Regions from separate parts of the Fictibacillus arsenicus genome, predicted to be linked through region 3. Evidence: riboswitches for the same ligand, from Rfam matches in the RefSeq annotation. Region 3 holds a riboswitch; each other region holds the start of a gene.
What was found. A riboswitch is a leader RNA that binds a small molecule or an ion and turns the genes downstream of it on or off. The one in region 3 is predicted to bind S-adenosylmethionine.
Positions count from the first base shown of each region.

Region 1 (8,277 bases), 2.0 Mb from region 3:
GATAATGGCAAACTTCCGCCAATAGCTTTTGATAAAACAACAACATCAGGAATGATGCCTGCATGCTGGAAGGCAAACAGCTCGCCTGTACGGCCAATACCTGTTTGAACCTCATCGATAATAAGCGGAATATTGCGCTCTTTCGTGATTCTGCGTATTTCACGGAGCCACTCAACCGGTGCAGGGATGGATCCGCCTTCACCTTGTACGACTTCCAAGATCATTGCTGCTGGAGGCAAGATTCCGCTTTCCGGATCATATAAAAGGTTTTCGATATATTTGGCACTGATCTTATGAGTGTCATCTCCACCCATCCCAAATGGACAGCGATATGCATACGGGTAAGGCATGAAGTGAACATCTGGCATTAGCCCTTGAACATTTTGTTTCGGCCCTAAGTTACCGGATAGAGCCATCGTTCCATGTGTTGCTCCGTGATACCCACCTTGGAAAGATAGAATGCTTCTTCTTCCCGTCGCTGTTTTTACGAGTTTGATCGCAGCTTCAATCGCATCTCCGCCAGTTGGTCCGCAAAATTGAATCTTTGCTCGTTTCGCGAATTCTTCTGGTAAACTATCAAACACTTCACTTACGAATTCTTCTTTTACTGGCGTCGTTAAATCCAGTGTATGTAATGGACGCTTGTCATGTAGCACTTTTTCAATCGCATCGATCACAACCGGATGATTATGCCCAAGTGCCAGCGTCCCTGCCCCGGCCAGACAATCTATGAATTTTCTTCCATCTGCATCTTTTACATAGATTCCTTCAGCTTCTTCTATAGCAATCGGTATGCGTCTAGGGTAGGATCTCGCGTTTGATTCCCGTTTTTCCTGCTGCTTCAGATAAAGTTCGTTCATTTCCATTTGTAAGGTGCTCATGTTTGCTCCTCCTTGAGATTTTGATTGAATTTAGATTACTGAAAATGATTCTCATTATTAATTACATGTATAACCTTAAATGATAATGATTATCATCGTCAATGATGAATTTTCCCTAAGTTCTTTCCATAAATTTTTAAGGCTGGTAGTGGCGCCTGGGTCTTAAGTCTTACAAACTGAAGAAGAACTACGATTTTAACCCGTGAACTGAGAATTGCTTGTAAAAATTTTAGAATCACTCGTAAAATTCCAGAATCGCTCGTAAATTCTATACAATACAAAACAAAAAAGCCGCCAATGGCGACTTTTTCTCAATATTCGTATCAAATCTAAACAAGCACTCCTTCTTCCTTCAATCTGGTTTCTTTTTCTTTCACCAGCGGTATCACTTTCTCCCCAAAGTCCTTCAAATCTTTTTCATAATGTAAAAAGGCTGTCAAAACAAGGTCCACTCCAAGTTGTTTCAGCTCAATAATGCGGTCAGCTACTTGTTCAGGCGTCCCGATCAATCCTGTCTTAAATCCATCATTGTATTGGACGAGATCTTCGAATGTTGAATTTGCCCACATACCTTCTTTTTCCTTAGAAGATTGCCCCGCTTCTTTTACAGCCTCTCCAAATCCTTCAACGGCTTCAACATCAGCGTTCGATACAATATCACGCAGTACTTGAACAGCCTCTTCTTCTGTATCTCGTACAATGACAAATCCATTGGCCGCATACTTCAAAGTACGACCTTCTTTCTTAGCTAATGCTTTTACTTCTTCGATCTGATTCTTAAAACCCTCAGTCGTGTTGCCGTTCATAAAATACCAATCTGAAACTCTCGCTGCCATTTCTTTAGCAGCTTTTGAGTTTCCTCCTTGAAAGATTGGAGGGGTTGGCTTTTGAACAGGTTTCGGCTTCAAAGGAGCGCCATTTATTCTGTAAAAATCACCTTTAAAAGTTGTCTCTTCTTCTGTCCAAAGACTTCTTATAACTCTAATAAATTCTTCAGAACGGCGATATCGTTCGTCATGCTCCAGCCACGGTTCCCCGTAGCCTGTAAACTCGCCTTTAAACCAGCCGCTTACTACGTTAATCGCAGCACGGCCACCAGAGATATTATCCAGTGTAGCCATCATTTTCGCATAAACACCAGGATGCCATAGACCAGGATGAACGGCTGAAATAAGATTAATCTTTTTCGTTACACTTGCCAGTGCTGCTGCAAGTGTAGCCGCCTCCAGCTGATATTCTGCACCATAGCTGGCAAAGAATCGCGTCTGAAGAAGTGCAAAGTCAAATCCTGATTCCTCCGCGATTTGTGCATAACGTTTATTCGCTTCAAATGTCCAGTCTGTTTCCTGCGGCAGCTTAGATACGACCAAACCTCCGCTTACATTCGGTACCCAATACGCAAATTTCAACTCACTCATTTATTTTCCTCCTCAAGGATTTTTCCCTGAATTGGACGCCATTTCACTTAAAATGATAAAATATTTAAGCGATACTGTGTCCTCCTCAAGGATGATAATCGCAGCCGGGGTGAAAGTACTGCCATACTTTCACTCCTTTTTTAATGCCGTCCACCTCCTTAAAATAATAAAAACCCCTCACTCCAAGAAAAGAGCGAAGGGGTTCGAATATCGAAAAAAGTACCCACTTGCTTCTCATCTTCGGAGCTTATTCCCTAAGCTTCCCTGAAATTGGCACCGTGCACAAATGTGCTGGTTGCCGAGGCTTCACAGGGTCAGTCCCTCCACCTCTCTGGATAAGAAGAAATTCGATTAAGTTTTAATTTAAAATTGATTGTAGCATACCTGCACGAATAGTCAAACTATTTTTATAATTTATTTCTGGTTAAAAAGTCATTTTTTACGACCATACTATATGCATCAAGAATTTACGAGGTGCTAGTATGCTGGATTTTTATCAAGCTCAAGAGAATTTATTGGCGATCGAATGGATTCTAAGGGCAATCGTTGCCTTTTTCTTTATGCTGTTTGCTGTAAAATTGATGGGACAACGATCTTTTTCACAGCTTCGTTTATTAGATTTCATTATGGCTCTCATCTTTGGAAACATCATTGCCCATCCGCTTTCTGACCAGCATCTTGGGCTTAAAGGTTCTCTTATCACAATGTCCGTTCTTGTTATTCTTTATGTGACTACAACCATGACTGGCCTTCATTGGCACCCGCTAAGAAAATTAATAGATCCGGCACCTATTCCGTTAGTAAAGAATGGACAAATTTTATATAAGAACTTAAAAAAAGCCCGAATTTCAATGGATGTTTTATTTTCTGAACTGCGAAAACATAGGGTAATAGATATTCAAGAAGTCGCACTCGCTTTGTTTGAATCCAATGGCACCATTACTTCATTTTTACAGCCGCAATACCAAACCGTTATTCAAAAAGATATAAACTTGCCGCCAAAGCCATTCGATTATCCTCAGGTTGTCATTAAAGAAGGAAAAATCAATCAACAAGAACTTTTGGAAACAGGAAAAAATGAGGCTTGGCTGTTAGATCAAATTCAAAAACAGAATACTATACTGCCTGATATTCTGCTCGCAACACTCGATCATCATGAACACCTTCACGTGATGTATTACAAGTAATTACATGTTATTTTGTACTCTTTTTACGCATAGCTTTTTCCAAAGGCAAACGCCACACTTCTTCCTCTCCAGACATTAGAGTGGTCTTAATGAATCCTAAACTCTCATATAGCTTTTTTGCATGATGATTATCCTGATATACGGTTATCCGGATCTCGCAGCACTGATTAAATGACTTTCTGATCCAAGCGATCATTTCAATAATAGCTGCCCTTCCATAGCCGATTCCTTGATATTTTTTATCAATGATAAACCCGTTAATCCAGTACATATCTGATGTTTCTTTTTCATATGCATGCATAATAAAACCAACCATTTTATCTTCAGCATAGATGGCAAAGGGCAGATACTCAACATCAGGTCCGTCTGGCTTAATAACTTTGGCTAGTGATACAGCAGGAATCGGTGCAAACTTGCTTTGTTCTTCCTTTACACGCAGTCCTAATGCTTCTTCCCAATTGTCGCGAGTTACTTTTTTTAACTCTATCTTCATCTTTTATCTCCTAAATTGTACTTTCCTCTTTTTTCTATATAGAACTGCTCGTTCCTCCTTATCCAATAAACTGGACAATTTCTCTGTTAACTTCTTCCCACTCTTCCCAGAACAGCCCATGACCGCTGTTATTTATCGGAACAAGTTTGGAATTTCGTATTCCTTTCTGCATCGCCAAAGCTAAAGGATATGGACAAACCTGATCATGAACACCATGCAGAATAAGGGTCGGGACTTGAATTTTACCTAGATCAGAAAAAAGCGATTCATCACGCAAAGAGCCTAAGACTGCTGCAGTCGAATATCCTGCAGCTTCTAAACCTAACTGAAAGAACCAGTCGGAAAAAGGAGCCGTTACATATTTAAAGAAAAAAATATCACCGAATCCTTGAAGCATTTTAGGCCGATCTTTATACGTATCAGAGATAAAAGTGTTAACTTCTTCAACGGTATGACCGAATGGGAAATCAGCGCGCTTCGTAAAACTAGGAGCTGCAGCACCAAGCAAAGCAAGTTTTGAAACCCCAAAGCTATTATGTCTTGCCATATACCTGATTGAAATCGCCCCACCAACAGAGTGCCCGACAAGCGTGAAATCCCGTAATTTCAATGTCTGAACAACTGCATAAATATCATCTGCCAATCGATCATATGAATAGCCCGAGTACGGTTTATCGGACTTGCCGAATCCTCTAAGGTCAATGCCGATACATCTAAAACCCATCGATGGCAGCTGATTAAACTGATACTCAAACAGCTTGTGATTCGCAGGCCATCCATGAATAAAAAGAATTGTTTTTTCAGCGCCAGGGTTAACATCTTCCACATAAATCCTGACGTTCTCCTCAACTCTAATATAGTACCCCACAAGAATTCCCCCATTTTAAAATGTCTTTAATAAAATACTCACATTTTTTTAATGGGTGAATAACTAAAAAAACAACCAGCAGAAGCCGGCCGTTTTGTAAATTTATATATTACTTCTTATCAAGGACTTCGATCATGCGAAGCGCTACACTTCTGCTGGACTGCGGGTTTTGTCCGGTAACAAGATTTCCATCTGTAACGGCAAAATCTTCCCATTTACCAGCTCTCTGAAATTCTGCACCAAGCTCACGAAGTTTTGTTTCGAGCAAGAATGGCACTTCTTTCGTAAGCTGCATTTCTTCTTCCTCTTCATCGGTAAAGGCTGTAACGATCTTTCCTTTTACAATAGAAGATCCATCTTTCAGTGTCGCTGTTGTAAGTCCAGCAGGTCCGTGACAAACACTGCCGATCACCTTATTTGTCTGCGCCATCTGGCTTACCACTTCTTTTAGCGCATCACTTTTCGGGAAATCAAAGACTGTTCCATGACCGCCAGGCAAGAAGATCGCATCATAACTTACTGCATCGTCTGCACTAAGTTCAGCTGTATCCTCCAGAAGTGATAATGCCTCCTTATATTGATCTTGTTCGACTTCTTCTAAGCTGTTGGGATCTAAAGGAATACTGCCGCCTTTAATACTTTTGACTGTAATGTCATATCCTTTATCACGAAATTCATTATAAGGGACTGCAAACTCTTCGAGCCAGAGACCTGTTTTGTTATTTCCGATATTTTGGTGGTTTGTTACGACAATCAATACGCGTTTTGACATGTTAGCACTTCCTTTCTGTCATCTACGTATATCATTTTTCCCGTTATTCTTTTTTTAAAACTAAGGGCATCGTCTAATCTGATCTTTTTTCTCTTTTAAATAGGCGTTTGGCACTTCCATCAAGCCTCCTTCATCTCCTTCATAACCGGTTTCTGAAACTTCAAATATAACGGAATCTGCTTTCACCTCTATTACCTTGACTTTGATCTCTTCAAAGATAAATTTATCTCCTGCAGTAAAATTCATATATCCACCTCATTTTTATGGATAAAAAAGCAGCCCCTCATTTGAGAAAGACTGCATTTGTATTTATTCAAACTGCTTATAAAATTCTGGATCGTCAGGATCAGCACCGTTCCGCTTGTCCTGATTAAGGGCGGAGATCCGCGTCATATCTTCATTCGTCAGCTCAAAATCATAAATATCAATATTTTCTTCAATACGGTGTTGCGTTATCGATTTTGGAATCGTTACAACTCCATTTTGGAGATCCCATCTTAAAATGATCTGTGCAGCGGTTTTATTGTGCTTATCAGCAATTTCTACTAAAGTTGGTTCCTCAAAAATTTCACCTTTTAGCAACGGACGCCAAGCCTCAAGCTGTATTCCCTGCTGTTTGCAGTATGTTAAAAGATCTTCTTGTGTCAGACGAGGATGATATTCCACCTGGTTCACCATCGGCTTAATCTCTGCATCTGCTATTAGATCTTCAAGATGATGCTGCTTGAAGTTACTTACACCAATAGCCTTTGCTCGGCCCTCGTTATAAATCTTCTCAAGAGCTTTCCATGTTTCCTTATACTTGCCAGGAACAGGCCAGTGTATGAGGTAAAGGTCAACATATTCCAGTCCAAGCCTTTCTAAACTGGCATCAAAAGCCGCTAGTGTTTCGTCAAACCCTTGATCTGAGTTCCAGACCTTTGTCGTGATAAAAAGGTCTTCTCTCGGTACATCTGACTCAGCGATAGCTTGCCCGACTCCTGCTTCATTGTTATAAAGACTGGCTGTGTCGATGCTTCTATACCCTGCATCAAGTGCCCATTTAATGGACTGGATGACTTCATCACCATCTTCTGCTTTATAAACACCTAAACCAACCCAAGGCATTTGAACACCGTTATGCAGCACCGCTCGATCATGAACACTCGTAACCATAAACGAATCCCTCCTTAGTCACCATTGTGGCACACTTTATCTAACAGATAAAAAGATTAGACTCCATGTAGCTTATCCGCTGTTTCAGCTAATCTCTTATGAGCACCATCCTGAATCGTTGATTCACTCCACGTAAACCCGTCATTTTCATACCTTGGAATAACATGCATGTGAAAGTGAGTCAGATCACTAAATTTTCCCCCATTTTGGTTAATTGTAATCCCATCCGGTTTTAAACAAGTGTTTAACTTTTCAGAGATCAGTTTGGCTGCATTCATAACGGCAAGTGTTTCTTGGTGCGTTAATTCAATAAGTTCTCTTACGTGTCTTTTCAGTAATATTAATGTATGCCCTTCATTAAAAGGATCAATGTCCAGAAAACAACGAACAAGTTCATCTTCATATACGGTATGTACAGGCATTTTAGCATTTGCTAAATCGCACCCTAGGCAACTCATTTAGATCAATCCCTTCAATCGTGCAAGCAGCAATCCATGCGCCAGCTCACTATCTTTCCAGATGCCTTGCTCAATATTGCGAAAGGCCCGCTCTATAGGAATATGAAAAGCTTGAATAGAAGCTTCTTTTTTCTCCAGTTTCTGCGACCTATATTCAAGAATGTCTTTCGTAAAATATACATGTGTAACGCAATTACTGTAGCAAGCACTCGGCTGAATGCTGCCTAAAAACATAGCATCCCCGCATACAATACCAGTTTCTTCAAGCAGCTCACGTTTCGCTGCTTCCCCAGGTTCTTCATTAACGTTTATACCCCCGCCTGGAAGCTGGATGATAATTTCTTCTACCGCTGGCCGAAACTGACTGATCAATATTAAACTATTATTTTCAAGGGCAACCATTACAGCTGCTTCGTGTGGTATCTCTTTTAAAGTAATCTTGCCAAACTCATCTTCAAAAACTTCTATCTCTTTATCTTTGCTTTGATATACAAGTTCTTTCTTCAATCGGTCCCCCACCTTTTATAACAGTGTCCTCTTAACATTATCCAAAGTTGGAAAATTTTACAACTAAGAATAAATTGGGAATTTTGACAAGTCTTCTTGTGAAAAAAACAAGCGGTTTTATACTATAAATGGATATGAGGGAACTTTTATGAAGACTTTTTCGTATTAACTATTAGACATATATAAAGGAGTTTTCAACCATGAAAAAGAAAACTGGAATTATATTTATCATACTCTCATTTGTCCTATGGATTTTTATTCCCATTATTCCCTTTTTATCATTTAGTGCTGCTGCCAAGACAGGCATCGTGAGTGGATTATTTATTGGAGGAGAAGTCTTCTTCTGGCTAGGTGCGCTTTTAGCCGGGAAAGACATTGTGAAAAAGTTTATCCAAAAATATTGGCGTAAGAAAGAAAGAGAGGATGATCTCTCTTAATGCCATTTAGGAGGCTTTTATATGAAAAGGTTGGCTGGAATCGTTACTTTGCTGTTTTTGTTCGGTTGTTCATCTCCTTCACCAGAGCTTGAAAGTTTAAT
Region 1 is NZ_CP016761.1:883,736-892,012, reverse strand. Features, by position in the region: gene ABE41_RS04745 (aspartate aminotransferase family protein) at 1-881, opposite strand, end outside; gene sfnG (dimethylsulfone monooxygenase SfnG) at 1,211-2,299, opposite strand; SAM riboswitch class I at 2,531-2,641, opposite strand; gene ABE41_RS04735 (DUF421 domain-containing protein) at 2,785-3,486, shown strand; gene ABE41_RS04730 (GNAT family N-acetyltransferase) at 3,494-3,979, opposite strand; gene ABE41_RS04725 (alpha/beta fold hydrolase) at 4,038-4,847, opposite strand; gene ABE41_RS04720 (type 1 glutamine amidotransferase domain-containing protein) at 4,957-5,619, opposite strand; gene ABE41_RS04715 (hypothetical protein) at 5,680-5,865, opposite strand; gene ABE41_RS04710 (aldo/keto reductase) at 5,929-6,774, opposite strand; gene ABE41_RS04705 (HIT family protein) at 6,831-7,232, opposite strand; gene ABE41_RS04700 (NUDIX hydrolase) at 7,233-7,739, opposite strand; gene ABE41_RS04695 (transporter suffix domain-containing protein) at 7,940-8,176, shown strand; gene ABE41_RS04690 (hypothetical protein) at 8,198-8,277, shown strand, end outside.
Region 1: linked by a shared signal. The riboswitch ahead of sfnG (dimethylsulfone monooxygenase SfnG) and the one ahead of metK (methionine adenosyltransferase) in region 3 are both predicted to bind S-adenosylmethionine.

Region 2 (8,277 bases), 1.3 Mb from region 3:
CTTCTTGCAGCACATTTTCTTCTAAACGATCATAATCAGGCAAAAAAGCATTCTCTGCTAAGAGAGGCATCGTCTCCATCTTCGCCCCAGCCATTGCAATTCCTGACCAGTAATCAGGATATCCTGGATCTGGAACAAGAGCAATATCTCCAGAATTTAAATAGCATTGAGATAACTCTACTAAACCCGTTTTACCTCCGAACAATACTGCTACTTCTTTTTCCGGATCCAGCGTAACTCCGTATTCTCTTTTATAAAAATCGGCTGCAGCCTGCTTTAAAAAAGAATGTCCGCGAAACGGCGAGTATTTGTGATATGCAGGATTGTCTGCCCCTTCTTTTAACGCTTCTACAATATGATTTGGCGTGGGCTGGTCCGGGTTCCCTTGTCCAAGATTAATAACATCATAGCCTTGCTCCACATAATGTGATACTTTTTTTACAAGTTTAGCGAAAAATTGCTCTGGCAGTTTAGCCATGACCTCTGCCTGTTCAAAACGTTTCAAACGATCACTTCCAGTCTAATTTGAATGTTCTTGAAATTCTAATCAGTTATGTTATACGCTTAAGGAAATTCTGTAAAGACTTTTTTTGGTATTTCTATGCCAGATAGGAGTGTTTTTTTATGAAAATAGTATGTATACAAGTGGATGTCCAATTTGGAAATCCTGAAAAAAATATGGAGCATATCGAGAAAAAAATCCGTGAGGCAGTTCGGCTTTATAAGCCTGACTCCATAGTACTTCCTGAACTTTGGGATACAGGGTATGATCTGACGCGCCTAGACGAGATCAGTGATGAAAATGGTGAAAAAGCAAAAAAATGGCTCAGTTCCCTTGCAAAAGAGTTTGGAATTAACCTCATTGGCGGATCTGTTGCATTCCGTAAAGGTAATGACGTTTATAATACGATGCTGAGCTTTGACAGAAATGGTTCGCATATCGGAACGTATTCCAAGGCACACCTTATTACGCTTATGGAAGAAGAAAAATATATCGCTCCTGGCAAAGAAAGCGGTATTTTCACAGTTGATGGCATATTGTCTTCAGCTGCAATCTGCTATGATATCCGTTTTCCTGAATGGATACGCATGCCTTTTATAAAAGGGGCAAAAGTTTTATTCGTTCCTGCTCAATGGCCGATTCAGCGGCAGACTCACTGGCGCGCTCTTTTGATTGCACGTGCTATTGAAAATCAATGCTATGTTGTAGCATGCAATCGTGTTGGAAGCGATCCGAACAATACATTCGCTGGCCAGTCTATGATCATCGATCCTTGGGGCGATATTGTCGCAGAAGCCTCCGTTTCTGAAGAAGAAATTCTTACTGCTGACATATCTCCTGAATTGGTTGATGAAGTACGGGCGAAGGTTCCTGTTTTTAATGACCGCCGTATAGATCTTTACTAACACCGCATTTAGCTTGCTCTCCTTACCCGTCCGGGAAATCTGGAGCATAAATCAACGCTAAAGACTGTTGCTTTTGAATATTTTCTTGGAGTACACTTCGTCGACTAGTTGATTGGAACGTAAGGTGCGAGACTCCTGCGGGATTAGTGGGACAGGTGAGACCCCGGCAGGCTTATTTAGCCTAGGGGGCTCACCGCACACCCCACGGAAATCGAGCACCTGGAGAGGAAATCAACCCTTTCTATGACTACTTTGTTTACGAAAACAACTTTCATAACCCAAAAGAATAGTCACAAAAAAAGTTTGACAAATCGTTTCCAAACATTGTAGTATAACGATTATGAATTGCGCGAATATTATTTCGCTTTTAACGAACTGAATAATTGGTCTCTTATCAAGAGCAGGTGGAGGGAATGGCCCGATGAAACCCAGCAACCGACCGTAATACCATTGTGAAATGGGGCGCCCGCAAGATATGGGGAGCCGCTGGATTTTTTTATTAAAATCAGCGTATGGCACGGTGCTAATTCCAGCAAAACTACTCGTTTTGCTAAGATAAGAGGCGCGGGACAACTGTCTTTCCGGGCCTCTTTTCTAATATGAAAAGAGGCTCTTTTATTTTTCTAAAACATTCCGGGGGGAACAAAAAATGACCGTAAAAGTAAAACCAGCATATGAACCATTAAACGAACTGACTGTACTTGATGTAATTAAGCCTTTGAACTTCTTTAACTCAGCATCTCTAAATAATCTAGTTGTTCAAGAGATTGGTGATGGCAACTTAAATCTTGTTTTCCGTGTACAAGATTCTGATTCCCAAAAAGCACTGATCGTGAAGCAGGCTCTTCCTTATGCAAAAGTAGTCGGAGAAAGCTGGCCGCTTACTTTAGACAGAGCCAGAATCGAAAGTGATGCTTTATTGCAAGAAGCGGAGTCCGTTCCGCATCTCGTACCAAAAGTTTATTACTCCGATTCACACTTAGCCGTAACAGTGATGGAAGATCTTTCAGACCATGTCATATTGCGCAAAGGTTTGATCGAAGGAAATACCTATCCTCTTCTAGCAAAAGATATCGGAACATTCGCAGCAAACACAGCTTTTTATTCCAGTGATTTTTATCTCCACCCTTTCGATAAAAAAGAAAAGGTAAAGCGTTTTTCCAACCCTGAACTTTGCAAGATTACAGAGGACTTAGTATTTACAGATCCATTTTTTGACCATGACACAAACGAGTTTCCTGCTGAACTAAAAAGTAGTGTAGAAAAAATTTGGTCAGATCAAGAATTGCTTCGTGAAGTCGCTCAACTCCGATTTTCTTTTTTAACTAGAGCTGAAATTTTGCTGCATGGCGACCTTCATACAGGAAGTATTTTTGTAAAAGAAGACTCGACAAAAGTGATTGATCCGGAATTTGCTTTCTACGGTCCAGCTGGTTTTGATCTTGCACACTTTTTTGCGAATCTGACATTGAATCATCTTTCACAGAACGCACATACAAAAGAACCGTTCCATCGTGAATCTGTACAGTCTTTCCTGCTGCAAACGATCGAGAAAACATGGGAGACATACACGAATACTTTTACAGAACTATGGCGCGAAAAATCATCAGATCCTTTTGTAAAAACAGAAGGCGTTCTTGAAAATTTCCTTCAGCACACTTTTCAGGAAGCAATCGGTTTTGCCGGCTGTGAAGTGATACGAAGAACGATCGGTCTTGCACATGTTGTTGACCTTGATTCCATTGAACAAAAAGATATTGAACTTTTTTATAAGAAAAAAGCGCTTGAGCTAGGAAGCTATCTCATAAAAAACCAAAGAAAATTTACGAGTATCACTCAATTAACTAACTGGATTAGAGGTGCATAAAGAATGACCGTAGCTGAAAAATGGGTCCCTTCTGTTCGATATCGCAGGGACCATCTTCTTATCTTAGACCAGCAGCAGCTTCCACATCACACTGTATACTTGAATGTAACGAGTATCGAGCATGTGTGGGATGCCATATCAAAACTAAAGGTTCGGGGTGCACCTGCAATCGGCATCGCAGCCGCTTTTGGCCTTGTGCTTTGGAGCAACAGCGAGAAAGATAATCAACTTGAATCCTTTTTATCAAAGCTGCAAGTTCAGCGAAATTATCTTGCATCTTCCCGGCCGACAGCTGTTAACTTATTTTGGGCACTGGACCGGGTAGTTCGCGCTGCGCAAAAAGCCGTTTCTGTAGAAGATGCTAAAGAAAAGATTGAGCAAGAAGCGATCAACATTCAGACAGAAGATGAAAACACATGCCGCAAGATTGGTGAATATGCTCTTTCACTTTTACAGGATGGCGATGCAGTAATGACTATCTGTAATGCTGGTGCGATCGCAACAAGTAAATACGGCACAGCGCTGGCTCCTTTTCACCTTGCAAAAGAAAGAGGATTGAATCTCTCCGTTTACGCAAACGAAACACGGCCTGTTCTCCAAGGGGCTCGTTTAACAGCTTGGGAGCTTCAGGCAAATGATATTGATGTAACGCTCATTACAGACAATATGGCAGCACATACCCTTAAAACAAAAAATATAAAAGCTGTTATCGTAGGCTGTGACCGTGTTGCGGCGAATGGAGATACCGCGAACAAAATCGGAACGTTCGGATTAGCTCTCCAAGCAAAAGCACTGGGCATTCCCTTTTATGTCGCTTGCCCTTTATCTACTTTAGATTTAAGAACTGCAAGCGGTGAAGATATTCCGATCGAGGAACGTCCTGAAGAAGAAGTCACTCATTTAAACGGTATCCGTATTGCACCTGAAGGCATTAAAGTGTTCAATCCTGCTTTTGATGTAACACCCGCTGAGTATATATCAGCTATCATTACAGAAAAAGGTATTGTAAGCGGTAATTACAAAGATTCTCTATCTGTGCTTAAGAAGGAAAACAGCTAATACAAAAAACAGCACACCCTTTGGTCAGGATGTGCTGTTTTTTATTGTATAAAATTCATCTAAAAAAAGTTGGGCTTCATTAGCAGGCATTGGTTTACTGATGATATATCCTTGTGCGGTGTGGCAGCCATATTCACGAAGAAGCTTCATCTGTTCGTATGTTTCAACACCTTCTGCCACTGTAGTTAACGACAAACCTTCACACATCATAATAATAGCCTTAATGATGGCGGCATCACTCGTATTGAAAAAGTCATCACTCAAGTGACGGATAAAGCTTTGATCGATTTTAAGCGAATCAACAGGAAAATCTTTTAAATAGCTAAGTGAACTATAGCCTGTGCCAAAATCATCGATCGATAGTTTAACACCTAGTTCTCTTAATTCCTGCATAATGCTTATACTGTATTGCACATTATGAATCATCGTGCTTTCGGTTAACTCCAAATGCAGACACTCAGCGGGTATACCTGACGCTTGCAGCGCCTCTTTTACTTCATATACGAAGGACAATCTCTGAAACTGCCTTCCTGAAACATTTACAGATATAGAAAGATGGTGTGCACCTTCATCGTGCCAGTGTCTTAGCTGTTTACAAGATTCAAAGAGAACAAATCTTCCAATGTCATCTATCAGTCCAATTTCTTCTGCAAGAGGAACAAACTGCATCGGTGAGACAAGGCCAAGTTCCGGGTGGTTCCAGCGTAGAAGGGCTTCAAATCCAGTGATTCTTTCCGTCTTCATGCATAGCTGCGGCTGAAAGTAAGGCTGAAGCTCTCCTTTTTGAATCGCCTTTCTTAAATAGCCTTCGAGCTTAAGGCGCTCAAGTGTAAATGCGTTCATTTCACCTTTGAAAAACTCACGCTTGCCGCGTCCTTTTTCTTTTGCCTTATGAAGAGCAATGTCAGCATTTTTGATCAGTACATCTGCTTCCATACTATCGTCTGGGTAGATGCTGATTCCGATCGATGCGCTGACTGTATATTCCTGTCCATCTAAATAGATCGGCATTTTTAACGCTTCTGTAATTCTGTTTGCCGTATCTATGACTTCCCCTGACTTATCAAGCATTGGCAGGATAAGCGTGAACACATCTCCAGCAAAGCGGCATAAAAGGTCGTCCCCTTTAATCGTCTGTCTCAGCTGCTTGCTAACATGCTTTAATACTACATCGCCGATATGGTGACCTAGACTCTCATTTATGATTTTAAAATGGTCAATATCTATAAACATGACAGCTAGTTTCTTTTTTGTATGATGGTTCTCTTCCACTAACTCACGAAGTCTTTTCTCGAATTGACTTCGGTTCGGCAAGCCTGTCAGTGAGTCATGAAAAGCAAGTCTTTCAATCTTCTTTTCTGCATTTTTCTGCCACGTTATGTTTTTGCTTATTCCGTATACACCAACTACTGCCTTGTTCACTACGATCGGTATGTTCGTAATGCTGCATACGATTTCACTGCCGTCTTTTTTCATGATACTCGTTACAAAAGTTTGGGGTTTTTCATGAATGGCAAGACGAAAATGTTCAACAACACGCTTATGATCTTTCTTACATACGAAATTTAACGCATGAGCCTGGAGCATATCTGATTCAGAAAATCCTAACGTTTGTACAAGTGCTGGATTCACACTCGTAATATATCCGTTCATATCCATAGAATAGATCATATCTGGGTTGTGTTCGAATAGTGATTTGTACCGCTGTTCAGACTCGAGAAGAGTATTATTAAGCTGTTCCATCTCTTTCGCACTTGCTTGAACTAAGTGTGACATCGCTAAGAGGTCATCTATTTCTTGTGATTGCTCCGGCATTTTTAATTTTATTTTATTGTCATTTTTATTTAGATAATTGAAGGTTCTCATGATTACACCTCATCTGCTAAAAGAACAATCATATGGCTTTGGGCATAATGCCACTATTAATATCGGTGCACAGTTCAATATCTTAACAGGACTATTGGTGGTTATTTTTACCATATAAAAAATCGCCTGATTTAAAATCAGACGATTTCTCTCTATCATTTATCCAAGCACGATATAACCATAGAATAATACTAAAACAAGTGATACCCAGAAAAACACCCAGTTCATTAAACGGCCTTCACCGCGTTTTCTTTGAACAAGGATGATTTCCATCAATCCGATCATAACTAGCCCTAGAACACCTTTAATAATAATAGGACCATTATTTACAATTCCAGGGTCTGTAAGGTAGCCAGCAAGCATGTGCCCACCTGTTGCAAGTATGGCTAAATACAAAACTCGCAGGATCATATGAAAAATTTTAGATTTTTTTCCGGCATTTTTTTTGTATAGCATATACGTTACAAAAAACAAAATGAGAGCCAGAAACCAAGATGTAACATGTGCATGAATCATAAATATATCCTCCTATGTATAATTCTCCATATTAATATACCACGAAGTCGAGCAAACAAGACAACCATATGAGTTGCCCCTGTAAAGAAAGCACTTTCATTGGTATAATAGCACTGTGAGAAATCTTGCAGAATAGAGGTGTTTCCTATGAAACAGACACAGACAAAGAATACGGAAACTGTTATTTCTAAAACGGAGCAGTATGGTGCACAAAACTATCATCCGCTGCCGATCGTCATTTCAAAAGCTGAAGGTGTATGGGTAACAGATCCTGAAGGAAACCGTTACATGGATATGCTTAGTGCATACTCCGCGGTAAACCAAGGACACCGCCACCCTAAAATCATCCAGGCGCTTAAAGATCAAGCAGACAGAGTAACACTGACTTCACGTGCGTTCCACAACGATCAGCTAGGCGATTTTTATGAAAAAGTTTCTAGCCTGACGAAAAAAGACATGGTACTTCCTATGAACACTGGTGCTGAAGCTGTTGAAACAGCAATCAAAGCTGTACGCCGCTGGGCATATGATGTGAAAGGTGTTGCTGATAACCAAGCAGAAATCATCGTTTGCGAAGGAAACTTCCATGGACGTACGATGACAGCCGTATCCATGAGCTCTGATCCAGATTATCAGCGCGGATTCGGCCCTATGCTTCCTGGAATCAAAGTAATTCCTTACGGCGATTTGGAAGCATTGAAGGCTGCTATTACTCCAAACACTGCAGCATTCATCTTAGAACCGATTCAAGGTGAAGCTGGAATCGTTATCCCGCGTGAAGGCTTCTTAAAGGAAGCTCTAGAAGTGTGTAAATCTGAGAATGTTCTTTTTGTAGCAGATGAAATCCAATCAGGACTTGGCCGTTCTGGTAAAATGTTCGCTTGTGACTGGGAAGAAATTGAGCCAGACATGTACATCCTAGGAAAAGCACTAGGCGGAGGCGTTATGCCGATTTCTTGTGTGGCAGCTAACCGCGAAATCCTTGGTGTATTCAATCCTGGATCTCACGGATCAACATTTGGAGGAAACCCGCTTTCTTGCGCAGTTTCTGTAGCTTCTCTTGAAGTACTAGTTGAGGAGAACTTGGTTGAGCGTTCGCTGAAGCTTGGTGAGTACTTCTTGGGTGAGTTGAAGAAGATTGATAATCCAGCGATCAAAGAAGTTCGCGGAAAAGGATTATTTATAGGAGTTGAGCTGAACGAACCTGCTCGTTCTTATTGTGAAAAATTAAAAGAACAAGGCTTATTATGTAAGGAAACACATGAAAACGTAATCCGCTTTGCACCGCCGCTGATCATCTCTGAAGAAGACTTAGATTGGGCGATTGAGCGCATAAAAAACGTACTTTCTGTTTAATTAATATGGAGAGCTGACTCTGAGGGGTCAGCTCTTTTGCTTTTTTAAGGTTGAAAGCTTTTGATATGGTTCAGTTTTGGGTGCCCAAACAGTTTTCAGTCCATACCAGAAGGGGTATTAGGCGATAACTGAGAATTTAAATCCACAAGAAATTGGGTCCAATCCAAAAGTTTTGCCTGTTTATCCACGAGTTTTTACCCCCAATC
Region 2 is NZ_CP016761.1:1,568,565-1,576,841, reverse strand. Features, by position in the region: gene ABE41_RS08285 (pyridoxal phosphate-dependent aminotransferase) at 1-505, opposite strand, end outside; gene ABE41_RS08280 (carbon-nitrogen family hydrolase) at 625-1,407, shown strand; SAM riboswitch class I at 1,796-1,969, shown strand; gene mtnK (S-methyl-5-thioribose kinase) at 2,057-3,274, shown strand; gene mtnA (S-methyl-5-thioribose-1-phosphate isomerase) at 3,278-4,333, shown strand; gene ABE41_RS08265 (bifunctional diguanylate cyclase/phosphodiesterase) at 4,358-6,199, opposite strand; gene ABE41_RS08260 (YisL family protein) at 6,359-6,715, opposite strand; gene ABE41_RS08255 (ornithine--oxo-acid transaminase) at 6,863-8,071, shown strand.
Region 2: linked by a shared signal. The riboswitch ahead of mtnK (S-methyl-5-thioribose kinase) and the one ahead of metK (methionine adenosyltransferase) in region 3 are both predicted to bind S-adenosylmethionine.

Region 3 (8,277 bases):
TACAATTAAAAGACGGGGTAACAGTTGGTCATAGCGTTATTCTGCATAGCTGTACTATTGAGGAAAACGCATTAATCGGCATGGGTTCATTGGTGCTTGACGGAGCACATATCGGTAAAGGTGCCTTTATAGGTGCAGGAAGTCTTGTACCTCCCGGAAAGGTTATACCGCCAAATACTCTTGCTTTCGGAAGACCGGCAAAAGTAATACGTGAATTGACAGAAGAAGATATTAAAGATATGGATCGTATACGTCGGGAATATTATGAAAAAGGACAATACTATAAGACACTTCAGACTAAACGTTAAATTCGATTAAGTTTCCATCAGGATCACTCACAAATACCTGATGCCAATCGGTTTTATTGTTTGGTTTATTTACATATTTAACACCGTGTGCGTCAAGAGTCTGGATTAGTTTATCCATATCTTCAACCCTAATCGCAAAATGACCGTCTCTGCTGTCAATTTCGGTCGTGTTTCTTCTGGCTTTTCCTTTATTGTGAACAATTAAATGAAGCTGTGTATCGCCAATATCATACCAAACGCCCGGAAAATCAAATTGAGGGCGTTTTTTATTTTGTTTAAAACCTAAGATACCTTCGTAAAAATATAATGATTCCTTCAAGTTTGTAACCAGTAGTGAAACATGATGTATTCCTTTGTACATGTGCTCTACACCTCATCTTCAAATCATGATTTGCCCATTATTTTATCACAATTAATCAAAAATAGAGATTTATTAGTGCTTAAACACCACCCTTAATGAATATCTTTATAAAAGTAAACTTTATGAAGGGATGGTTTTAGATGAATAGAAACACACCTGTAAAATCCTATACTCCTTATCATAGTCCTTTCGATCCTTGTCCGCCTATTGGCAAAAAGTATTATTCCACTCCTCCAAATTTATATATGGGTTTTCAGCCATATGATCTTCCGCAGTTTCCGCCAAAAGAAGCATTGCGAAAAGGTACACTTTGGCCTGCCTTTTACGATTATTATGAAAATCCGTATGAAAAAAGGGGGTAACTGCGATGCAGCAGACATTGCCAGAAGAATTTTATCAATGGATGGAAGAGCTCCAAGCTGTTGATTTTGTACTCGTGGAGCTTACTCTATATTTAGACACTCATCCACAAGATCAAAATGCCGTTCACCAGTTCAACCAATATGCGCAACAAAGAAAAAAAATAAAAAGAGCGATAGAGTCAAAATACGGACCGCTTCAGCAATATGGAAACAGTTATTCCGGAATGCCCTGGAATTGGAGCAGCGGTCCTTGGCCCTGGCAGCTTTAAAAAGGTTAAGGGAGGTTCACGTAAATGTGGGTTTATGAGAAAAAACTGCAATACCCGGTAAAAGTAACATCATGTAATCCAAGACTAGCAAAATATTTAATCGAACAGTACGGCGGATCTGATGGTGAACTTGCTGCTGCACTTCGATACTTAAATCAGCGGTATACAATTCCTGATAAAGTAATCGGTCTATTAACGGATATCGGTACAGAAGAGTTTGCACATCTAGAAATGATCGCAACAATGATCTACAAGCTGACGAAAGATGCAACACCTGATCAAATAAAAGCAGCAGGAATAGAAGATCATTACGTTAACCATGATAGTGCTTTGTTTTATCATAATGCAGCAGGTGTACCTTTTACTGCAAGTTACATAGCAGCAAAAGGGGACCCGATCGCTGACCTTTATGAAGATATAGCTGCAGAGGAAAAGGCCCGGGCTACCTATCAATGGATTATAAACATGTCAGATGACCCCGACTTGAATGATTCTCTTCGTTTCTTAAGAGAAAGAGAGATTATCCACTCCCAGCGTTTCCGGGAAGCTGTTGAAATATTAAAAGAAGAACGAGACCGGAAAATATTTTTCTGATTTTTACCGTCCAGCGTTTTTGGACGGTTTTTTTTATAAATATTTACACTGCCTTCATTTCTCCATAACAATTTTATTTTATGATGAACATATCAAGCTATAAAATAAAGAGGGGATATTAATGGCAAAAGTTATTAATTGGCTTTACGAAAAAGAATGCACATTTTTCCGGCTTATTAATGGACGAATGCACAGAAGTTCCATGGATCGTTTCTTTCATGTGTGGACTCATCTTGGCGGCGCAACTGCTACGATCTCAACAGCTGTTCTTCTTTTATTGCTCCTCCCTGCACATTTAAAATCATGGGGAGCTGTCTGTATGGTTTCACTCATCATCAGTCACATCCCAGTTATGATTTCGAAAAAAATATATCCTCGGAAGCGTCCATACTTGAGCCTTCCCGATACGAATATCGGAGACAATCCGTTGAAAGATCATTCTTTCCCTTCTGGTCACACAACAGCCATTTTTTCTATTGTGACACCTCTTATCCTATTAAACCCGTTTTTGGGCGTGTTTCTGCTTTTCGCAGCTCTCTTGGTAGCTATTTCACGGATGTATCTCGGGCTTCATTACCCTACTGATGTTCTTGCCGGGATTGTTCTCGGCATAAGTTCAAGCTTTGTTTCATTGTTCTTAGTAAAGCTTTTTTCCTAGCTAGCCTAATTTTATGTTGGAATTCCCCGTAAAGACCTGAAACATTATGAAATGGAAAAATCGTTAACTCGTGAACGAGGGAGCTCGAGTGACTGCATTCGATCCGCTCGTTAGAGATTTTCCCGTAGAAGGTGTGCAAATTGCCCATACTTTTGAATCAGCCATTACTGATTCGGAAATTACAGTTATCGTTACTGAATGGGATGATTTTATACAACTTTTGCAAGCAGAAAATATCAGAAGAATGAAGCAGCCTGTTATTTTTGATGGGAGAAACATGTTTACTCTTGAAGAGGTCAGAAATGCTGCTGAACAGCATCCTTTGCATTATGAGTCAATTGGAAGACCACAAGTTAGCAGTTTAGGTGTTAAAAATAAGCTATTTGTATAAAAAGATGCCTGCCATTGAAAAATGGCAGGCTTTTTCATGTTTAAGCTATATCGGGGGAAGATTTAGCGGCAGTTTAGGGTAAATAAAGTCCCTTTTCCCAATACCCCTTTAGGTATAGGAAACGATAATTCCATGGTTAATCACTTTTTTCCCACGTTAAATGGAATAATCCCACGTTATTTTTAAAATAACCACAAGTCGACACATCTCGTCAAACTTCGCAGCTCAAAGACCCAAAAACAAAAACAGACTCCCTTTTAACAAGAGTCTGTTTTATCACATTAAATATTTGCTTGGTTCTTAAGCTCTTCTGCTTTGTCAGTTTTCTCCCATGGAAGATCCACATCTGTACGGCCAAAGTGACCATATGCAGCAGTTTGCTTGTAGATCGGACGGCGAAGATCAAGCATCTTGATGATTCCAGCCGGACGAAGATCGAAATTGTTGCGAACTAATTCTACAAGAACTTCTTCTGATACTTTACCCGTTTCAAAAGTGTTTACAGCAATTGATACAGGCTGAGCCACACCGATCGCGTATGCAAGCTGAACTTCAACTTTATCTGCAAGACCTGAAGCTACGATGTTTTTCGCAACATAACGAGCAGCGTACGCAGCTGAACGGTCAACTTTTGTAGCATCCTTACCAGAGAATGCTCCGCCACCGTGACGTGCATAACCGCCGTAAGTATCAACGATGATCTTACGTCCAGTTAGACCAGCATCACCTTGTGGTCCGCCGATAACGAAACGGCCTGTAGGGTTAATGAAGTATTTTGTGTTCTCATCAATTAACTCAGCAGGAACAACTGGCTTGATCACTTTTTCTTTAATGTCTTTCTGAATTTCTTCAAGTGTGTTCTCTGGGTGGTGCTGGGTAGAAATAACGATTGTATCAATACGTACTGGCTTGTCGTTCTCATCATATTCAACTGTTACTTGAGTTTTTCCATCTGGACGCAAGTAAGGAATTTCTTCAGACTTACGTACTTCAGTAAGACGGCGAGATAATTTATGAGCTAATGAGATTGGAAGAGGCATAAGCTCTTCTGTTTCATTACAAGCAAAACCGAACATTAGACCTTGATCACCTGCACCGATCGCTTCGATCTCAGCATCTGTCATAGAGCCTTCTCTTGCTTCTAGCGCTTGGTCTACACCCATCGCGATATCAGCAGATTGCTCATCGATAGAAGTCAGTACTGCACAAGTTTCAGAATCGAAACCGTATTTTGCACGGTCATATCCTATTTCTTTAATTGTTTCACGTACAACTTTTGGGATATCTACATAAGTAGAAGTTGTGATCTCACCAGCAACAAGTACAAGACCTGTTGTAACAGATGTTTCACATGCTACACGTGCATTAGCATCACTAGCTAAAATTTCATCTAGAATTGCATCTGATATCTGGTCACAAATCTTATCCGGATGACCTTCTGTTACCGACTCAGATGTAAATAAACGACGACTAACTTTTTTGGACAAATTAATATCCTCCCTTAATTGCTTTCAGTATGATACGGTACTTTATTCTTATCTATTTTGTATTGTTTATGTTCTTAACTTGAAAAAGGCATAAAAAAAGCCCTTCCCTGTTTCACATATCATTCACGAGGGAAAAGGTTTAAAATAAAAATGCCTTCATCCTCTTATTGTCCAAGGTTATTTTCACCTTGCAGGTTAGCACCTTTTCATTTTAAGCAGATTATAAACTCCGCTTTCATGTCGGTTGCTGGGTTTCATAGGGCCTGTCCCTCCACCTACTCAGAATAAGAGTAGCCGTTCTCGAAATATAATAGCGCAATGACTTTATGATGTCAATAGAAATCCCTTTAATATCAATAAGAAGAAGCTGAATTTCGCACTTTTTTGATATCGCTTTCAATATGATGGAGATTCCTGGTGTATTTAAGCCTTTTTTTCTGGATTAAGAACTTTTCTGATGCGCTTTCATAAAATAGTATACATTATTTAAATTAATGTGTTATACTAATTTTCGAATATATCACTCTAGGATAAAGGATGGTACTGTCTGATATGAATACTTTGGAATTTACGACAACCTTAAATGAACTTGTGACCCGTGAAACAACTCACCAGAACTTGCCTGTTCCGGTTTTAGTAGAGAAATCATTAACAAGAAAAGAAGGCATTCTTACTTCTACAGGTGCACTTCGAGCAACCACGGGGAAATACACAGGCCGGTCCCCTGAGGATAAATTTATTGTTGAAGATGCATCCGTAAAAAAATCCATTGACTGGGGCAAAGTAAACAAACCATTTTCACCTGAAAACTTTGATAAATTATATAAAAAAGTACTTCAATACTTAGGCACTAAAGAAGAGTTATTCTTATTTAAGGGGTTCGCAGGGGCAGATCAAGAGTACCGTCTTCCTATTCAAGTTATTAACGAATATGCATGGCACAATTTATTTGCACATCAAATGTTTGTGCGTCCAAATGAAACAGAACTTGCTTCACATGAATCTCAATTTACAGTAGTTTCAGCTCCTGGATTCCAAGTAAATCCTGCTGATGATGGAACAAACTCTGAAACGTTTATTATTATTTCTTTTGAAAAACGAATCGTATTAATCGGCGGTACAGAATACGCTGGTGAGATTAAAAAATCAGTATTCTCTGTTATGAATTACTTGCTTCCTGAAAAAGGGATCCTTTCTATGCACTGTTCAGCCAACGTTGGAAACGAAGGTGATGTAGCTCTTTTCTTCGGCTTGTCCGGAACAGGGAAAACAACACTTTCTGCTGATCCTAACCGACGCTTAATCGGAGACGATGAGCACGGATGGGCTAACACTGGAGTATTTAACGTCGAAGGCGGATGCTATGCAAAGACAATCGATCTTTCCAAAGAAAAAGAGCCGCAGATTTGGAATGCCATTCGTTTTGGAAGTGTATTAGAGAATGTAATGATCGATGATGATTCTCGTATTGCGGATTATAAGGATTCCACATTAACTGAAAATACAAGAGCGGCATATCCTGTTGATGCCATTCCAAACATCATTCAGCCAAGTGTGGCAGGTCATCCAAATACAATTATCTTTTTAACAGCTGATGCTTTTGGAGTATTGCCTCCAATCAGTAAATTAACAAAAGAACAAGCGATGTACCATTTCTTATCTGGATATACAAGCAAGCTTGCTGGAACTGAAAGAGGAGTTACCTCACCGCAAGCAACTTTCTCAACATGTTTTGGTGCTCCATTCCTTCCGTTGCCTGCAACTGTTTATGCAGAAATGCTAGGCAAGAAAATCGATCAGCATAATGTTCAAGTATTCCTTGTTAACACAGGCTGGTCTGGCGGTGAATATGGTGTCGGAAGCCGTATGAATTTATCTTACACTCGTGCTATGGTTCAAGCGGCACTTGAGGGTGAACTGACATCTGTTGAAACTGTTGTAGATCCTGTATTCGGACTTCACATTCCAACACATTGCCCTGGTGTCCCTGACCAAGTTCTTCAGCCAAAGAAAACATGGGATAACCCTGAACAGTATGATATAAAAGCAAAAGAACTTGCTGCTAAATTTAATGCTAACTTTGAAAAATTCAAATCCGTTTCTTCTGAAATCACGCAAGCAGGACCACTCGCTTAATCATCTTAAATCAACCCTCCCTTATCCAGCGGGAGGGTTTTTGGTATTTATTAGAAAAAACAGTTGTAAAGTGACATGGATGTCATTTATAATAACGACATGGATGTCACTTTAAAAACTGGGAGCTGATTACATGGAACAATCGGAAAAATTATTAAAAAACAAACCTTATCAATTTTTAATTTCTGCTCAACTGATTTCCAATCTTGGAGACTGGCTGTCAATTCTTGCTGTATTTACGCTTGTGGGACTTAAATGGGAAGCCACACCACTACAAGTTTCGTTAATAATCTTATCTCTTGCCCTCCCAATGACTTTACTAGGACCTGTAGCAGGTGTCTTGGCTGATCGTTGGGAACGCAAATACATTATGATTATTTCTGATACGGCAAGAGGTTTCATTATTTTTGGTCTCGTTTTTGCTAATGAACTTTGGCATGTGTATACTTTATTATTTGGTTTAGGTATTTTTTCGGCTCTCTTTACACCGGCCAAAAACGGAAAGCTAAAAGAAATTGTGCCTGATCACCACATGCAGCAAGCTGCCTCAATCAGTTCCATAATTGAGAGCGGCACGAAAATAATCGGACCTGCAGTAAGCGGCCTTCTTCTTGCACTATGGAATTTCAAGATCATCTTTTTTCTTGATGCAATAACCTTTTTACTATCCGTTCTTCTCCTGCTTAAGATTCCAGCAAACCCTTCACAAATTCTAAATGAAGAACACGAAGAGAATAAGCTAAAGAAGAACTTTATCAAAGAAATGCTTGATGGCCTCTCATTTATTAAGGGTATTCCTGCTATTATGTACGGAACGCTTTTAATGGCTGTTACCATGTTCGTTATTCAGATGTCAGATTCACAGTTCGTTACTCTCTTTAGAGAATTAAAAGAAGTATCACCACGATTAATTGGTACTGTTATGACCGCTTCTGGAGCAGGATTTTTAGTTACTGGAATCATCTTGAGTAAGTTTGAAATTAAAAATGCAATTAAGGCTATGGCAGGAGGAATATTCACACTCGGTTTAGGATTTGGAAGTCTAGCTATCCTTACTGATTATAATCTTTCCAATCCTATGTTTTGGGCACCTTCTATAACATTTTTAGCTTGTGTTGGAGCTGGTTATGTTTTTATTCCCTTTCAGTCCAATGTATTAAAACTAACTCCAGAACACATGACCAGCCGTACATTCGGTACAATCGGAAGCATCATGACGTTTTCCTCTTTAGTCGGTCCTATTGCTGGTGGATTCTTAGCAAATTTATTCGGAGTAATCCCTATCTTTATAGTTACATCTAGTGGATTGTGCTTTATAAGTGTGATAGCTTTTATTTTAAGAGCACAGTCTAAAAGGAAAAAAGGAGAACCATATGTCACCGAAAGTAACGGAGAGCCACAAAGAAGAGCGGAAGCGTAGCATTCTGGAGGCTGCAAAAAAGATATTTATTAAAAAAGGATATGAAGCCTTTGTCATGCAAGATGTAATTGATGCAGTCGATTTAAGCAGGGGCGGTGTTTATTCATACTTTTCTAGTAAGGAAGACTTGTTTTTATCTATATTAGAAGATTCAAATCGGACTTACAGTAAAGAAATTAAAGATATAGCTAAACATCCTTCAATCTGGAATTCATTGGTAAAGGATTTTGAAGATTATAAATCTGCTGATGATACAGAAGATTTGTTTGGAGCTGTACAAATCGAATACTT
Region 3 is NZ_CP016761.1:2,890,342-2,898,618, forward strand. Features, by position in the region: gene ABE41_RS14830 (gamma carbonic anhydrase) at 1-308, shown strand, start outside; gene ABE41_RS14835 (VOC family protein) at 298-669, opposite strand; gene ABE41_RS14840 (spore coat associated protein CotJA) at 810-1,031, shown strand; gene ABE41_RS14845 (spore coat protein CotJB) at 1,037-1,300, shown strand; gene ABE41_RS14850 (manganese catalase family protein) at 1,325-1,894, shown strand; gene ABE41_RS14855 (phosphatase PAP2 family protein) at 2,016-2,552, shown strand; gene ABE41_RS14860 (UDP binding domain-containing protein) at 2,623-2,943, shown strand; gene metK (methionine adenosyltransferase) at 3,225-4,430, opposite strand; SAM riboswitch class I at 4,592-4,721, opposite strand; gene pckA (phosphoenolpyruvate carboxykinase (ATP)) at 4,983-6,566, shown strand; gene ABE41_RS14875 (MFS transporter) at 6,700-7,986, shown strand; gene ABE41_RS14880 (TetR/AcrR family transcriptional regulator) at 7,940-8,277, shown strand, end outside.

Region 4 (8,277 bases), 1.1 Mb from region 3:
ATTTAAGACGTTTTAAAAGAATTGAAAAGCTGGCAAAGAAGAAAGAATAGAAGAATTTATTTTATGGCGAGTATAGAGATTATTCTATCTCGCTTCTATTTATATCAATTACCTACACTTTAAGAAACCTGGAAGCGATTACTTTAATAAGGCATATTTGCAGGAGGAATTTAAATTTGAAAATCTTAGCTATTACTTCATGCCCCAACGGAATAGCCCATACGTATATGGCCGCCGAAAATTTACAAAAAGCAGCTGATCAAATGGGAGTTGAAATAAAAATTGAAACACAAGGTTCCATCGGGGTGGAGAACGAATTAACAGATCAAGATATTCTAGAAGCAGATGGCATTATCATTGCCGCTGATAAAACTGTAGACAAAGAACGGTTTATCGGTAAAAAGGTATTGGTCACAGGTGTACAGGAGGGTATTCGTAAACCAGAGCAATTAATCAGGAAGTTGAAAAATGGTGATGTTCCTGTTTATAAAGCCGGCAGCAAAATAGACAACAATAAGAAAGAGAAGAAAGAGAATCCGATTTATCGCCATTTAATGAATGGTGTATCCTTTATGGTTCCTTTCATTGTAGTCGGTGGTCTGTTAATCGCGATTGCTTTAACGCTAGGGGGAGAAAAAACACCTGGAGGAATTGTGATTCCAGAGGACTCCTTTTGGAAAACGATAGAGCAGATTGGCGGTGCATCGTTTACTTTCATGGTTCCAATATTAGCAGGTTATATTGCCTACAGTATCGCTGATCGTCCTGGACTTGCTCCAGGTATCATTGGCGGGTTTATAGCGGCTAACGGAAGTTTTTACGGCAGTGAAGCGGGTGCTGGATTTCTTGGAGGAATAATCGCCGGTTTCCTGGCTGGTTATGTAGCGTTAGCTATCAAAAAAATAAATGTTCCAAAAGCGATTCAGCCAATTATGCCTATCATCATTATTCCGGTACTAGCATCATTAATTGTAGGATTAGCGTTTGTATTCCTAATTGGAGCTCCAGTTGCGGGTATATTTGAAGGCTTAACAGCGTGGCTGGCAGGTATGCAAGGGACGAGCTCATTGCTATTAGCACTAATCTTAGGTGCGATGATCTCGTTTGATATGGGGGGACCCGTAAATAAAGTTGCGTTCTTATTCGGATCAGCCATGATTGGTGAAGGAAACTATGAAATTATGGGTCCCATTGCAGTTGCAATCTGTATACCTCCTATTGGAATGGGTGTAGCTACATTATTGAACAAAAGAAAATTCCGGGCTGCAGAACGGGAAGCAGGAAAAGCAGCATTTACAATGGGGCTCTTCGGAATTACTGAAGGGGCTATTCCATTTGCAGCACAAGATCCTTTGCGTGTAATACCAAGTATTATGGCAGGATCTATGACAGGATCCGTTATTGCAATGCTTGGAAATGTCGGAGACCGGGTAGCACATGGCGGACCTATCGTTGCAGTGCTTGGAGCGGTAGATAATGTGCTAATGTTCTTTGTGGCTGTTATTGCTGGAGTATTTGTAACGGCCATTTTAGTTAACTTCTTAAAAAAAGATATAGAGACTGAAAATCAGTTAACTGTTGAAGAAACCAAAAATGTTCCACATGAAACAATTCAAAAAGAAACTTCAATCAATAAGCTGACAGATATTATGGATCTTGATCTAATTGATCTGGATTTAGAGGGTTCTACGAGGAATGAAGTCATTGAAGAGATGATAAACAAACTTGATTATTCAGGAACACTTTCATCAAAAGGAGAATTTAAACAAGCTATTGTAAGCCGTGAGAAAGAGAGTACAACAGGGATCGGTATGAATATAGCTATTCCTCATGGAAAATCAGAATCAGTTAAAACTCCAAGGGTTGTGTTTGGACTAAAACGTGATGGAGTAGACTGGAATAGTCTTGATGGATCTGCAGCTAAATTAATTTTTATGATAGCCGTTCCTAAACATAATGAAGGAAACGAACATTTAAAAATTCTTCAGATGCTTTCTCGTAAGCTGATGGATGAAAACTATCGAGAACAATTATTAGCCGTTCAGACAAAAGAGGAAGCTTATAAGCTTTTAGAAAATATTAATTAGTAAAAGAAGGTGATAAAAGGTCACCTTCTTTTTCTATTCATTACTTAGGCATTTTATAGGTGTTCTTATCTATCTTGTAATAAACGAATATATTGTATCCATTTTAACGTATGATGGCCGTAATCTCATTTCACAAAAATCTGCTTATTTTGACATGAATCTGTCAGTCGACACAGATTTCTATTCATTTATTTATATATGTTCCTCCTGAGAAAGTACTGCATCTGCTAATGAGTAGACGATTGCATCATCTGTCGGAGGATTATGAAGTCCTGCACGCACATCACGAAAATGCCTTTGCAGCGGGTTGGAAGCAGAAAGACTTCTAGCCCCGACGATCTTCATCGCTAAATCAACTACTTTGTTCGCACTGTTCGTCGCAATATGCTTAACAGCAGCAAGCTCTGAAGCCATATTTATTCGCTGCTCTGGCTGATCGACCCATTTCCTTGCAACAGCATATAACACCTGGCGTGCATTAAAAAGTTCCAGTTCAATCTTTCCAATTTTCCTTCTCACTTCCGGGACTTCTATTATTGGACCTGGCAGGGTGCTCGGACTGTATTCTGAAGCGAATTTTATCGCATAATTCTTTGCAGCGGCGGCAATCCCAATATAAACGGCAGGTACTTGAAGATACCATCCTCTTGTTGTGGCTGAACGGCCATCTTCTACAAATAAGAGGTCTTCTTCATCAACAAGTACATCTTCTAGTACAAGGTCATCACTTTTAGTACCTCTCATAGATATACTGTCCCAGGTTTCTTTTACAGAAACACCCTCTCGTTTATGATCAACTAAAATAAAACCCTTTTTACCGGTGTGATTAAGATCTGCTGTAATAATGGAATAATCGAGAGCTTCAGCCATAGAAGTAAATGCTTTAATTCCGTTCAAACGCCAGCCGTTTTCTTCTTTTTTGGCAATTGTGCCTGGGGTTCCGCCTCTTGAAGGACTTCCAGTAGCTCGCTCTGTCTGAGCCAAATTAAAGAGTAACCTTTCCTGAACAATTAATGAGCTGACCTTTTCAAAAGCTGAACCTTGCCAATGCCTGTTTTCAGCCGCTTCAAGCATTACACCTAAGTGCCATCCCAAAGATAGAGCAGTAGGGGCATCGCCTTGAGCTAAAATTTCTTGGACTTGTAAATATTCAAGAAGGTTGAGGCCTTGGCCGCCAAACTCTTTTGGTATCGTCAGAGATAGGAAGTTCATTTTTTTTAGATCCGCAAAATTTTCATAAGGGAATATCCCTTCTGAATCAATCACATCGGCTCTTCTGCTGAAAACTTCTTTTAGCTCTTCTGCTTGTTTTAAGATTTCTTTTACGTTTGTTTGTATCTTATCTTGTTCTGTTTCCACATAAGTTCTTGACATGAAATTTTCCTCCTGCAATTATTTTTCAGAGGACATAAAAAAATCCTCCTTTCAAAATGACGAAAGAGGACGTTGTTAAAGAACTCTTTCTCATCTCTCAGACATAGCATGTCTGCTGGAATTAGCACCTTTCTTATCTAGTAAAGATAAGCGGTTGCTGCAGGATCATAGGACCAGTTCCTCCCCTGACTCGTGATAAGAATAATAGATTATAAATTTTAATTGTCATCACTATAAGATACTAGGTAGTATATTGTCAATGAAAAACTGAAAACTTAAAATTTTTATATTATTTTGGGAAAGTGCGTTGACAGGCTATTTTTATTCCTGTATATTCTGTTGATAAATTGAATACTATCGATTTCTTATCGAGAGAGGTGGAGGGACTGGCCCTTTGAAGCCTCGGCAACAACTATTTTAGAACTGTGCCAATTCCAGCAAGCTTACAAGCTTGATAGATAAGGAGAGATCAAATGCGTTTTTTCCATTTCACGTATTTTATTAACCTCTTCTTATTCATGAAGAGGTTTTTATTTTTTCTCTTGGGAGCGGTACAAAAAATTCAAACGTTACGGAGGAAATCATTTTGAGTAAAGAAATTTTGTTAAACGCATTTGAGATGACAAGTGCCATGCATAACTCTCATGGACTTTGGAAGCACCCGGAAAATAAACGGCATAAGGGTTATAAAGACTTAGATTATTGGATTGATTATGCCAAGCTGCTGGAGAAAGGGAAGTTTGATGCCATATTTTTTGCAGATGTTCTAGGTGTCTATGACGTTTATCAAAAGAGTAAAGCCCCTTCAATCAGGGATGGACTGCAGGTTCCGTTAAATGATCCCGCTTTGCTTATCTCAGCGATGGCTAGTGTAACTGAAAATTTATCGTTTGCAATTACGGTTAGTACCACATATGAACAGCCTTTTGGAAATGCACGCCGTTTTTCTACACTCGATCATTTAACGAAAGGAAGGATTGCCTGGAATGTCGTTACTTCCTATCTTCCTAATGCAGCCAGAAATTTTGGCCTGGAGGATATGATTAAACACGATGAGCGTTATAACATTGCTGATGAGTATCTAGAAGTGTCTTATAAACTTTGGGAAAACAGCTGGGAAGATGGTGCGGTTGTTGAAGATATCGGGACGGACACTCTAGTCGATCCTGAAAAAGTACATGAGATTAACCACGAAGGACAGTATTTTAAAGTGGAGGGACCTCATTTAAGCGAGCCATCCCTCCAAAGAACACCTGTTATTTATCAGGCAGGCACCTCAGAAAGAGGGCGTGATTTTGCGGCAAAACATGCTGAGTGTATTTTTGTGGGAGGTCCAACAGCAAAAAGAATTCGCTTCTATGCAGATGATATTAGAGAGCGAGCGAAAAAACATGGACGGAACCCTGAAGATATAAAAATCTTTTCTTTCCTAAATGTTGTAGTTGGAGAAACGACAGAGGAAGCAGAGCAGAAGTTTGAGGAATATTCAAAGGTTTGGAGCTCTGATGCTGCAAAAGCACAGTATGGTGCAAGCGGATATGATATTGCTGAATACGAAGAACTTGATCCTGGCCTTCCATTTGAATATACAAAGTCTACGGAAGGCGGTCATTACAAAGCTGCCACACTTACAAAGGATGCACCAAAAAAACTTACTGTAGGAGAAGTGCTTAACCGGTTTGAGTCACCTGACAGGGGAAGCTATATTGTTGGCAGTCCAGAACAAGTAGCAGACGGGATTCAAGCTCAGTTTGAGGAGTCTGGTGTTGATGGATTTAACTTAAATCACCTTGTAACTCCGGGTGATCTGGAAGCTTTTGTGGAAATGGTCGTACCGGTACTTCAAGAAAGAGGACTGTATAAAAAAGAGTACAGCAAAGGAACGTTGAGGGAAAAATTATTTCCGCATGGAGAGAGCTTATTGCCAAGTGACCATCCAGCAGCAAAGTATCGAAGAGTTCTAGCGGAAACTAACCAATAGAAAAGGAGTGGAGATAAGAATGAAAAAAATAACTCGTTTAATCATAGGGCTCACAGCCATCATAGCTTTAGCTGGATGTGGAGCTTCAGGAGAAGGGGAAAAGAAGGATATCACACTCGGAGCTACCGTTCCATATAGCGATATGCTTGAAAAAGGCGTTAAGCCATATTTAGAGAAAAAGGGATACAAAGTCGAGGTTAAGGAATTCAATGACTATGTACAGCCGAATATATCACTTAAAAGCGGTTCGCTGGATGCAAATCTGTTTCAGCATAAGGTGTATATGGACGCTTTTTCAAAAGAAAATAATATGAAATTATCAAGTGTAGTGACGGTTCCAACAGCACCTATCGGCATATACTCCAACAAATTTAAATCGCTCGAAGAAATCAAGCCTGGGAGCACGGTCGCACTAGCAAATGACCCAACAAATCTAGCTCGCGGTTTAACGGTTTTAAGAGATAACGGATTAATTGAGATTGACGGTAAAGCAAATCCGCTGCGAGTATCAGAAAAAGACGTCATAAAAAATCCGAAGAAGCTTAAATTTCAGCCAGTAGAGGCGGCTCAAACTCCCCGAACATTGGAATCTGTTGATTTAGCCGCGGTCAATGGAAACTTTGCGATCTCATCAGGTTTAAACTTAGAGGACGCCATTGTAAAGGACAAGCTTCCAGAAGATATCATTAATCGAATCGTTGTTTTAGAAGAAGATAAGAATTCAAAGTTGGCTAAAGATCTTAAAGCAGCTGTTGAATCTGAAGAATTTAAAAAAGTGATCAATAGTGAGTTTGAACAATTCCATAAACCTGAATGGATGAATAAGAAAACTGCTTCAAAATAATTTTCTCTTTTTATTCTTTGTTGGTATTAGAAGTGGTTGATTTCCGCGAGGGGTAAGGTGAGCTAGCTTCTGAGCCTGTGGATTCTCACCTGTCACGCTGCTCCCGCAGGAGTCTCGCACCTTGCGCTCCAATCAACTTGTAAAACAGACAAGCTGGCTTAACATAACGAGCCAGCTTTAAATATTAAACAGCACATAAAAAAAGCAGACCCAACGATTAACATGGATCTGCTAATTTATAAAATTACATGGTTAACCCTGTGACGGTGGTATACTTAGTTTTATTACATAAAGAGAACGAGTATTATTTTACTGATTTGAACCTGTAAGATTTTTTTGGATGACGATACTTGAGCCGTTGTTTAAAAACTTTCCTCATCTACATTGCCATAAACCACTTGAATGCCCTGTTTCAATAGATGGTTTTCGAAGACTGGAAGAAAAGAGTCGGCGATCCCTTTTCCTAGCTGCTTTGTATCCAGCACCCCATAATCTACAAAAATCATATTACCTAATCTAAAGCGGTAACTAACAAAGCCTGCGATCCTATCGAGAGAACATAAAACCTCTCTCTTTTCTATTTTATTTTACGCAAGCTTGTCTAAATGGTTTGGAAAAACACTGAATTTTTTTTAATGGGCTGCGTACAATTTCTATTACTTGCCGATAGGAATTATAGTTTATAATTTAGAAACAGGTTTATGGAGAAAGGGAAAGAGGAAATTCGATGATTTTTAACAAAGAGCAGCGAAAGCATATCTTTAAAGTACTGGAATACATAGATGAACATTTAGAAGATTCACTCACTCTTGAAAGGCTGTCGGCGATCTCAACATACTCTCCTTTTCATTTTCAAAGAATGTTTAAAAGTATTGTTGGTGAAACTCCATCTGCTTATGTGAAACGGAATCGTTTGGAGAATGCGGCACATCTTTTAATATATGAACCTCATATTCCTGTCACCCAAGTTGCATTAATGTGCGGTTTCTCTTCTTTGTCGTATTTTACATATTCCTTTCAGTCTTATTTTAAAACGAACCCAAAGAAATGGAGAGAAGGCGCCTATTTAGAACGTTTTCCCCGTGAGTATGAGGATGATAGCAAGAATTCTAAACAAGTAAGCAAAATGACGAAAGTGATCAAAGAGAATACCCGCTATAATAAATTCAAATGGCTGGACTTAGCTAAGGTTGAAACACGTGTTTTGCCAAAATGTAAAACAGTAAAAAATCAAATAATAGGTTCTTATACGAAAGGGATTCCTGCAGCGTGGGAAGAGGTCTTTCGCTGGTGTGATTCAAGGGAACTTCTTGATGAAGGTGCAATATTCCTAGGGATTCCAAGAAATAATCCATATATAACTCCACCTGAAAAGAGCAGGTATGATTGTCATATTGCGATCCCTGAAGGATGTGGAGTAGAAAGTGAAGAGGATACTTTTATTTTTTATGGCGGAAAACACGTTGTTTATGAGTTTGAAGAACCTGTAGATTACAGTAGAAGAAGCATGTTAATTGAATGTTATTCTGAATTGTACAGCTATTGGCTCCCTAAAAGCGGTTATAAATATTTAAGTAACCCGGTTGAACTTATAAGCATAGTCCCAAATAAGAACTCTTTAACACTTGAGTGCAAAATAAAAGCTATTGCCCTAGCCATTGAACCAAAATAAAAAGGGGACAGTTTTATGTTATTAGAATTAAATGAATTAAACAGAATCGCCATTTTATTAGGTGGTCTTTTGTATATGGTCTATGGGGGCATCTACTATTCCATTCTGCTAGGAAAGAAAAAAGAAGCTGGAAGCCAGGGCTCTTTCAAATATATTTTTTCTGTCCTTACTGCTTTTATCAGTTCATTTTTAATATCCATTTTAATCAATGCTGCTGGGATTGAAAATTTTATAGCAGGTACAGCGATAGGATTTATGATCGGCTTGCTTATCTCATTGGTTTATATTAAAAACTCACTGTTTGGATTGTTAACAAAAA
Region 4 is NZ_CP016761.1:3,979,165-3,987,441, reverse strand. Features, by position in the region: gene ABE41_RS20105 (BCCT family transporter) at 1-50, shown strand, start outside; gene ABE41_RS20100 (PTS fructose transporter subunit IIABC) at 177-2,087, shown strand; gene ABE41_RS20095 (acyl-CoA dehydrogenase family protein) at 2,280-3,461, opposite strand; SAM riboswitch class I at 3,549-3,663, opposite strand; SAM riboswitch class I at 3,824-3,926, shown strand; gene ABE41_RS20090 (LLM class flavin-dependent oxidoreductase) at 4,048-5,442, shown strand; gene ABE41_RS20085 (MetQ/NlpA family ABC transporter substrate-binding protein) at 5,462-6,286, shown strand; gene ABE41_RS21180 (hypothetical protein) at 6,649-6,792, opposite strand; gene ABE41_RS20080 (AraC family transcriptional regulator) at 7,014-7,958, shown strand; gene ABE41_RS20075 (DUF1761 domain-containing protein) at 7,974-8,277, shown strand, end outside.
Region 4: linked by a shared signal. The riboswitch ahead of ABE41_RS20090 (LLM class flavin-dependent oxidoreductase) and the one ahead of metK (methionine adenosyltransferase) in region 3 are both predicted to bind S-adenosylmethionine.